2 regions of the Nesterenkonia suensis genome follow, and region 2 is predicted to be linked to the other one. Evidence: predicted binding sites of a transcription regulator. Region 2 holds the regulator's gene; the other holds the start of a gene.
What was found. Region 2 encodes LexA, which represses DNA repair genes until DNA is damaged. Its sites were predicted from a motif close to TCGAACANNTGTTCGA; they were not measured.
Positions count from the first base shown of each region.

Region 1: a site for LexA is predicted at 2,136-2,151, ahead of uvrA (excinuclease ABC subunit UvrA). Genes of this name have one in related genera too.

Region 1 covers NZ_BAAGRN010000001.1:962,042-966,544, reverse strand. The annotation lists gene uvrA (excinuclease ABC subunit UvrA) at 1-1,984, opposite strand, end outside; gene ACYVKI_RS04165 (HAD hydrolase-like protein) at 2,195-3,028, shown strand; gene ACYVKI_RS04160 (MBL fold metallo-hydrolase) at 3,039-3,701, shown strand; gene ACYVKI_RS04155 (DEAD/DEAH box helicase) at 3,701-4,503, shown strand, end outside.
Region 2 covers NZ_BAAGRN010000001.1:743,058-747,560, reverse strand. The annotation lists gene hisB (imidazoleglycerol-phosphate dehydratase HisB) at 1-259, opposite strand, end outside; gene ACYVKI_RS03180 (histidinol-phosphate transaminase) at 395-1,543, opposite strand; gene ACYVKI_RS03175 (LysM peptidoglycan-binding domain-containing protein) at 1,655-2,062, opposite strand; gene lexA (transcriptional repressor LexA) at 2,360-3,148, shown strand; gene ACYVKI_RS03165 (ATP-dependent DNA helicase) at 3,209-4,503, opposite strand, start outside.

The DNA.
Region 1 (4,503 bases), 220 kb from region 2:
TGCCCGAGCCCGAGACCCCGGTGACGGCCAGGAAGACACCCAGCGGGATGTCGACGCTGACGTCGACCAGGTTGTTCTCGTAGGCCTCCACGACACGCAGCATCCGCTGGGAGTCGACCGGGCGCCGACCCTCCGGCACCGCGATCACCCGGCGCCGGGCGAGGTAGTCCCCGGTGATGGAGTCCTCATTGGCCGTCAGCCCCTCCACGGAGCCGGAGTGGACGATGCGCCCGCCCCGCTCCCCTGCTCCGGGGCCGATGTCGACCACCCAGTCGGCTGCGGCGATCGTGTCTTCGTCATGCTCGACGACGATGAGCGTGTTGCCCAGATCACGCAGCCGGGTCAGCGTGCCGATGAGCCGGGTGTTGTCCCGCTGGTGCAGGCCGATGGAGGGCTCGTCGAGCACATACAGCACACCCACGAGTCCGGAGCCGATCTGCGTGGCCAGCCGGATGCGCTGGGCTTCCCCGCCGGAGAGCGTGCCGGCGGCGCGCTCCAGGTTCAGGTAGCCCAAGCCGACGTCGAGCAGGAAGTTCAGCCGGGCGAGGATCTCCTTGAGGACCTGTTCAGCGATCGTGGCGTCCCGGGCGGAGAGGCTCAGCGTGGAGAAGAACTCGACGATCTCGTCCAGCGGCCGGCGGGAGACCTCCGCGATGGAGCGACCTTCGATGAGCACGGAGAGCGAGGCGGGGTTCAGCCGCTGCCCGTCGCAGTCCGGGCAGGGGATCTGGCGCATATACTGCTCATAGTGGTCCCGGGCGTTGTCGGACTCGGTCTCCTCATACTTGCGATGGAGATACGACAGGACCCCTTCGAATCCCGTGGAGTACTTCCGTTCACGCCCGAAGCGATTGCGGTACTGGACGACCACCTTGTGATGGCGCCCGTGGAGCAGCGCCTTGCGTGCCTTCTTCGGCAGATCGCGCCACGGCGTGGTCAGCGAGAAGTCCAGGTCCTCGGCCAGGGCTCGGATCAGACGCATCCAATACTCGCTGGAGGCCTTGCCGCGGTTCCACGGAGCGATGGCCCCGTCCTGCAGGGACAGGGTGTCATCAGGGATGACCAGCTCCTCATCCACCTCCAGGCGGGAACCGATGCCGGAACAGGTCTGGCAGGCGCCGAAGGGCGAGTTGAACGAGAAGGAGCGCGGCTCGATCTCATCGATCGCCAGGGGATGCTCGTTGGGGCAGGCCAGATTCTCCGAGAAGCTGCGGTGCTTCGGGCCGGTGAGTCCGTCCGGGACGCGGTCGGGGTTCTCGGCGCTGCCGTCGTCGGCGAGGTCGACGAGATCGACCACGACCCGTCCCTCGGCCAGGCGCAGCGCGGTCTCGATGGAGTCGGTGAGCCGCTGGCGCATGCCCTCGCGGATGACGAGGCGGTCGATCACGACATCGATGTGGTGCTTGATCTGCTTCTCCAGCACCGGCGGGTCATTGAGCTGGGCCGGCTCACCGTCGACGGTGGCCCGCGCGAACCCCTGCCCCGCGAGCTCCCGGAAGAGGTCCTTGAACTCCCCCTTGCGACCGCGCACCACCGGCGCCAGAACCTGGAACCGGGCCCTCTTCGGCAGGTCCAGGATCTGGTCCACGATCTGCTGCGGCGTCTGCCGGTCGATCTTCTCGCCGCAGACCGGACAGTGGGGCACCCCGATGCGGGCCCAGAGGAGCCGGAGGTAGTCATGGATCTCGGTGACCGTGCCCACTGTGGACCGAGGGTTCCGCGAGGTGGACTTCTGATCGATGGAGACGGCCGGGGACAACCCTTCGATGAAGTCGACGTCGGGCTTGTCGACCCGCCCCAAGAACATGCGCGCATAGGCCGAGAGCGACTCGACGTACCGGCGCTGGCCCTCGGCGAAGATGGTGTCGAACGCCAGCGAGGACTTCCCGGAGCCGGAGAGGCCGGTGAAGACGATGAAGGCGTTGCGGGGCAGCTCCACGCCGACGTCGTGGAGGTTGTGCTCTCTGGCGCCCTGGACCACGATCCGATCCGCCTCGGCACGCCCGACGACGCCGTTGGCACCAGCTCCCCGGCGCTGACCAGGGCGGTCCTCGTCACCCTCAGACTGGATCACTGGACCGCCGACCTCGACAACTCGCTCAGACACGCGCACCAGTGTATGCCCGCGACGCCGATCGAACAAACATTCGACACACCGCCTCCGCGGAACGCCGGCTGCTGGCAGGATGGAGGCATGGACGATCCCACACCCGTGCCCGGCTCCGCCGAGAACTTCACCGAGAACTTCACCGAAAATCTCACCGAGAATCTCACCGAAAACTTCACCGAGAATCTCACGGGGGGCTTCTCCGACGCAGTGGTGCTCTTCGACCTGGACGGCACCCTGGTGGACCCTGCCGGGTCCATCACCGGAGGAATCGCCGCTGCTCTCGACGCCCACCAGGTCCCGGTCCCGGATTCCGCGACTCTGCAGGCGATGGTCGGCCCGCCGCTGGCCGCGAGTCTCCTCGCGCTGCCCGGGATGCGCGAGGAGCTGGTGCCCGACGTCGTGGAGCACTATCGGCGAGGCTACCTCGCCCATGGCATGGCGGCCTCCACCGTCTACCCCGGAGTCCGCGACCTGCTCGCCGCACTGCGCGCCGCCGGAGCGACCCTCGCAGTGGCCACCTCCAAGCCCCAGCCGCTGGCGGAGCGGCTTCTGGAGGTCCAGGGGCTCACCGCGGCCTTCGATGCGGTGGCCGGCTCCTCGGCGGACGAGTCCGTCCCCCACGCCGGGAAGGGCCCCATCCTCGCGGCCGCGCTGGAGTCGCTGGGACTCGCCCCCGGCCAGGCGCCGGCGGTGATGGTCGGTGACCGACGCTTCGACGTCGAAGGCGCCCACGCCCACGGGATGCCGTGTGTCGGGGTCAGCTGGGGCTGCGCGCCCGCGGGCGAACTGGAGGCCGCTGGGAGCGATGCCGTCGTCGACGACGCCGAGGGGCTCCGCGCCGCGCTGGCCGGGCTGCTGGAGACAGTGCGCTCCCACCGCTCGACGACGCCATGGCATCTGACCGACAGCAGACCATAGACTGTCATCCATGGCCACCGACAGCTCACTGATCCACGACCTTCCGGCGATCACCGTCCGTCGCATCGCGGTCTCCGAGATGAGCAACAACGTCTACCTGCTCACGGCGAAGAAGTCGGGGGTCCAGGTGCTCATCGATGCCGCCGACGACGCCGAGGCGATCCGCGGGATGCTCGCCGAGGCGGCCGCGGACACGCCGTGTGCCCCGCAGCTGCGCGCCGTGCTCACCACTCACCGCCACTGGGACCACATCCGCGCGCTGGCCGTCCTGGCCCAGGGCGTGGAGACTGCCGCCGGCGAGGACGACGCCGCCGCGATCGCCGATGCCGAAGGCGTGCGGATCGACCGCACACTGGCCCACGGCGACCTGGTCCAGTACGACGGCATCGGGCTGGACGTCATCCAGCTGCGGGGACACACCCCTGGCTCAGTGGCCTTCGTCTACCCCGTCGAGGACGGACCGACCCATGTCTTCACCGGCGACTCGCTGTTCCCCGGGGGCGTGGGAAAGACCTGGACCGACGACGACTTCAGCGCCCTGATCGACGATGTCGAGACGAGACTCTTCGCCGCCTTCCCCGACGACACCGTCATCCATCCCGGTCACGGTGATCCGACCACTCTGGGGGCGGAACGTCCGCAGCTCGCCCAGTGGCGGGAGCGCGGCTGGTAGTGGCGGCTCCCCGACTCGACACCCTGCGCCCTTCCTCCGCCGAAGGGGGCGCACCGGATCCCGAACGCCTCGTCGAGGCCTTCACGCAGTGGACCGCGCAACGTGGCCTCACGCTCTATCCCGCCCAGGAGGACGCCGTCCTGGAACTGGCCGACGGGCGGCACGTCATCATGGCCACGCCCACCGGCTCGGGCAAATCCCTGGTGGCCACCGCCGCGCACTTCTTCGCGCTGTGCCGTGGGGAGCGCAGTGTCTACACCGCCCCCATCAAGGCCTTGGTCTCGGAGAAGTTCTTCTCCCTGGTGGAGATCTTCGGCGCGGAGAACGTCGGCATGGTCACCGGTGACTCTGCGGTCAACGCGCAGGCCCCGATCATCTGCTGCACGGCGGAGATCCTTGCGAACGAGGCTCTGCGCGACGGCGCCGAGGCCGATGTCGGCCCGGTCGTCATGGACGAGTTCCACTTCTACGCCGACCCGCAGCGGGGGTGGGCCTGGCAGGTCCCCCTGTTGGAGCTTCCACGGGCGCAGTTCCTGCTGATGTCCGCCACCCTCGGCGACACCAGCCGGTTCGAGCGGCGCATCGCGGAGCGGACAGGTCGCGACGTCGTCACGGTCTCCTCCGCCCACCGTCCGGTCCCGCTGCACTTCGAGTACTCGACGACCCCGCTGCAGCACAAGCTCGAGGAGCTGGTCGGCGGCCACCAGGCTCCGGTCTACGTGGTGCACTTCTCCCAGCGTGAAGCGGCCGAGCGCGCCGCCGGGCTGGCCTCGCTGAACGTGGTCGGCAAGGAGGACCGCGA
Region 2 (4,503 bases):
TGCGCAGCACCTCGCCGAGGACGATGGCGGTGTCCTCCACTGTGTGGTGGACGTCGATGTGGGTGTCCCCGGTGGCCTCGATCTGCAGGTCGATCAGGGCGTGCTTCGACAACGCGGTGAGCATGTGGTCGAAGAACGGCACGCCGGTGGAGATCTCCGAGGTGCCGGTTCCGTCGAGATCCATGCGCACGCGCACACTCGACTCGGAGGTGACTCGTTCCATCTGGGCCGTGCGGCCCGAGATCAGTTCTGCTCCCATGGCTCCTGCTCGTGGGTACGGGGGTGGGGTCTGATGACGCCGCCTCCAGTCTACGCATCACCGCAGACGGGGTCCGCGGCGTCGGCGGCGGTCTCAGCCGCTGGACAGAGGTGCGGCCGTCACCGGTCCGCCGAGTCAGCGGCCCAGGTGTCGTCCCAGGGCCTCGAGGAATGCGGTGGTCTCCTCCTCGGTGCCGGCGGTCACCCGCAGGTGGCCGGGGATCCCGATGTCTCGGATGAGCACTCCGGTGTCGAGCAGATGCTGCCAGGCCGCCTTCTCGTCCTGCAGACCGCCGAAGAAGACGAAGTTCGCGTCGGACGGCGCGGGAGTGAGGCCGAACGCGGTGAGGGCCTCCACGATGCGGTCCCGCTGACCCTTGATGCGCTCCACATTGGCCATCAGCGTCTCGCTGTGATCCAGTGCGGCCTCCGCAGTCGCCTGAGTGACCGCGGAGAGGTGATACGGCAGCCGCACCAGACGCAGCGCATCGGTCACCTCCTCGGCGGCGGCCAGGTAGCCCAGCCGTCCGCCGGCCAACGCGAACGCCTTGCTCATGGTCCGCGAGACGATCAGCCGCTCCCGCCCGTCCAGCAGCTCCAGCGCCGACGGGGTGCCGTTCTGCCGGAACTCCCCGTAGGCCTCATCGACGACGACCATGGTGTCCCCTTCGAGGGCCGCCTCATAGGCGGCCTCGACGACGTCGAGACCCAGCGCAGTGCCGGTGGGGTTGTTCGGGGAGCAGAGGATCACCACATCGGGACGGTGGGTGCGGATCTGACCGGCCACGTCCTCGGGGCTCTGCGTGAAGTCCTCCGCCCGGGTGCCGGCGATGTACTCGCTGTAGGTCCCGCGGGCATAGAGGGGATACATCGAATAGGTCGGCGGGAACGCCATCACGGAACGCCCTGGACCGGCGAAGGCCTGCAGGATGTGCTGCATGATCTCATTCGACCCGTTGGCGGCCCAGATGTTCTCGGCGCTGAGCCCGTGCCCCAGGTAGTCGGCGAGCTTCTCCCGCAGCCGGGTGAACTCGCGGTCCGGATACCGGTTCAGGGACTGCGCGGCGGCGCGGACCTCTGCGGTGATCGCATCCACGACGTCGGCGGGCACGCCATAGGTGGTCTCGTTGACGTTGAGCATCGCCGACACGGTCAACTGAGGCGCCCCATAGGGTTCCTGCCCCCGCAACTCGTCACGCAGCGGAAGCCGCGCCAGGCGTTCGGATCGGCTGGGGGTCGCCGTCGACGGCGTCGCGCCGCCTGCCCCGTTCTGCTGAGAAGTCACTCGGCCATCCTACTCGCGGCGCTGGGACCCGAGTCAGCATCTTCCGCGATCTTGACGTCTCGCGTCATGGTGGATCGCCCTCTCTGCGCGTCCGCTCCGGGATGCTGGTGGTCAGTCCACCACCGGGACATCGAGAGTCTGCCCCGGGTGCAGCTCCGAGGAGGAGAGATCGTTCAGTTCGGCGATCCGCGTGATCAGCACCTGGATGTCCTCTTCGGAGTCCACACGGGACGCCACGCTCCACAGCGTGTCCCCGGGGGTGACGGTCACCTCGATCGCCTCGACCCCGAGGGCCTCCTGGCCGGAGGCCTGAGCCAGGTTCGTGAAGCTGCCCACCAGCAGGGCGAGGCCGACCAAGGCTGCCGCCAGCAGCACCAGTGCCGGCAGCCCGACGAACAGCAGCCGCCCCCGGCGGGTCAGCGTCACTGTCGTGCCCTGCCCGGCAGGCGCGGAGTGCCCGGCGTCGCCAGGAGACGCAGTGGACCGACTGCTGGTGAAGGAGGCGTGCGAGGGACGCATGGGAAAAGACCTCTCTCGTGCTGGCTGCCGAATCGAAGACTGTTCGAATCTGTGTTCTATTTCTAGCACACTCGTTCGACATGAGGCCAGACATGCGCTCGAATATGCTGGCTTGGCAACCTGTGGTCCCGTAGCCTGAAGCACATGTTCGAACCCAGTTTCGGATGCGATGTTCGATCGGGTCTCCATGCCTCAGAGTCCATCAGGATCCTCTGACATGGACAGTCCCGCATCGGGTGTCTCAGAGCCGAGCCAGGCGGCGGACAAGTCCAGACCCTGCACAGAGAGGCGTGAGTGATGGCCGTGGAGAAGCGACCAGCCGAGGAGACCGGAGCCGCCCAGCGGACGCAGGAGGAGGCTCCCCGCCTGACGGATCGGCAGCGCAGCATCGTCGATGTGATCCAGCAGTCCCTGGCCGAGCGCAGCTACCCGCCGTCGATGCGCGAGATCGGCGACGCCTGCGGACTCGCCTCGCTGTCCTCGGTGACTCACCAGCTGGCTCGCCTGCAGCAGATGGGCTATCTGCGCCGTGTGCCGGGCAAGCCTCGTGCCATGGAGGTCATCCGGGACTCAGCAGGCCGCCTGCTGGCCCCGGACTCCGAGGTGGCGCCGGAGCAGGCCGCCGCACGCTCGGACGAGACGACGGCGCGCCCCCAGGGGGCCGACAGCGCCGTGGTGGATCTGGATGCCTACCGAGAGCAGAACGACAGCCGCACCACCGACATCCCGGTGGTCGGACGCATCGCGGCCGGCGGCCCCATCCTGGCCGAGCAGCATGTGGAGGACGTCATGCCGCTGCCGCGTCAGCTCACCGGCGAAGGCGAGCTGTTCATGCTCCAGGTCCGGGGAGACTCGATGATCGAGGCCGGAATCTTCGAGGACGACTGGGTCGTGGTCCGTCGGCAGCAGACCGCGGAGAACGGGGACATCGTCGCCGCGCTGCTCGACGACGAGGCGACGGTGAAGACCCTTCGCCGACGGGACGGTCACCAGTGGCTGCTGCCGCAGAACCGCAGCTACGAACCGATTCTGGGGGACGAGGCCACCATCATGGGCAAGGTCGTCACGGTGCTGCGCAGCCTCTGACCCGCACGCAGCTCTCAGCGCCGGACATCACGGACGTCACGACCTGGAGCGGGTGGCGACTCACCTGTCTCCGGTGTGCTGATCCGCCAGTCGGCGCAGGGCCCCGCGCGCGATGTCGCCGCTGACCGTCGGCCAGAAGTCCGGCATCGACTTCTTCAGGAACCCTCCGTAGCGGGCGGTCGCCAGCCGGGAGTCCAGAATGGCCAGCACTCCCCTGTCGTCGGCGCTGCGGATCAGCCGTCCCGCCCCCTGGGCCAGTCGCGTCGCCGCATGGGTCGCCGCCACCTGCATGAAGCCGTTGCCGCCGTTGCGCGCCACCTCCTGGGTGCGTGCGCTCATCAGCGGATCATCGGGACGGGGGAAGGGGATCCTGTCGATGGCCACCATCCGGCATGACCGGCCGGGGACGTCGACGCCCTGCCACAGGCTCATCGTGCCGAACAGGCAGGACTCCTCGTCCTCGGCGAACTCGCGCACCAGAGCGGACATCGTCGCGTCACCCTGGCACAGGATCGGCACATCCAACCGACCACGCAGGTCCTCCGCGGCCTCCTCGGCGGCGCGCCGTGAGGAGAACAGGGCCAATGTGGCCCCCCGTGAGGCCTCGATGAGCTCAGCCAGCTCGTCACGCTGCTGCTCGGCGGTCTTCAGCGACGGCGCGGGCAGATGCTTCGCCACGTAGAGCACCCCCTGCTTCGGGTACTCGAAGGGGCTGCCGACGTCGACGGCGTCCCAGGAGGGGGCCTTCTCCCCGCCCAGTCCGAGCGCTCCGGCCACCGGCTCGAAGCTGTCTCCGATCGTCAGCGTCGCCGAGGTCAGCACCACCGTCCTGTCGCCGAACAGCCCGTCCCGCAGCCGACCCGCCACCGAGGTGGGCGCCACATGCAGGATCGGGGGTTCGGTGATGTCGGCCTCCCGGTAGCCGACGCCAGGGGTGAAGCTGCCGGGACGGGTGAGCCAGATGACGTCAGGTGTCTCCGCGGACTGCAGCATCCGCTCCGCAGTCTCCTGGACCGCCTGCACTCGGGCCCGGGCGGTGGCGCGCCCGGTGTCCCCCTCGGACTCACCGGATGGCTTGCTGTCCGACAGGGCGGTGCGGGCCGCATTGCGGGTGATCTCCAGAGCCTGGGTCTGCTGCGGGTCCGGCCCCCGGGTGAGCAGCCCGGACTCCTTCGCATGGAAGGCCGCGTCGACCGCGATGGCGGCCGCCTGCAGGTCCTCGCCGCTGAGGCTCGTGTGGCGGCGCAGCGAGCTGGCCGCCGTCTGAATCATCTGCACTGACAGCTGGGCCGTCACCGCCGAAGTCACGCGGTCGGCCAGCTCGTGGGCCTCATCGATGATGACCGCGTCGTGCT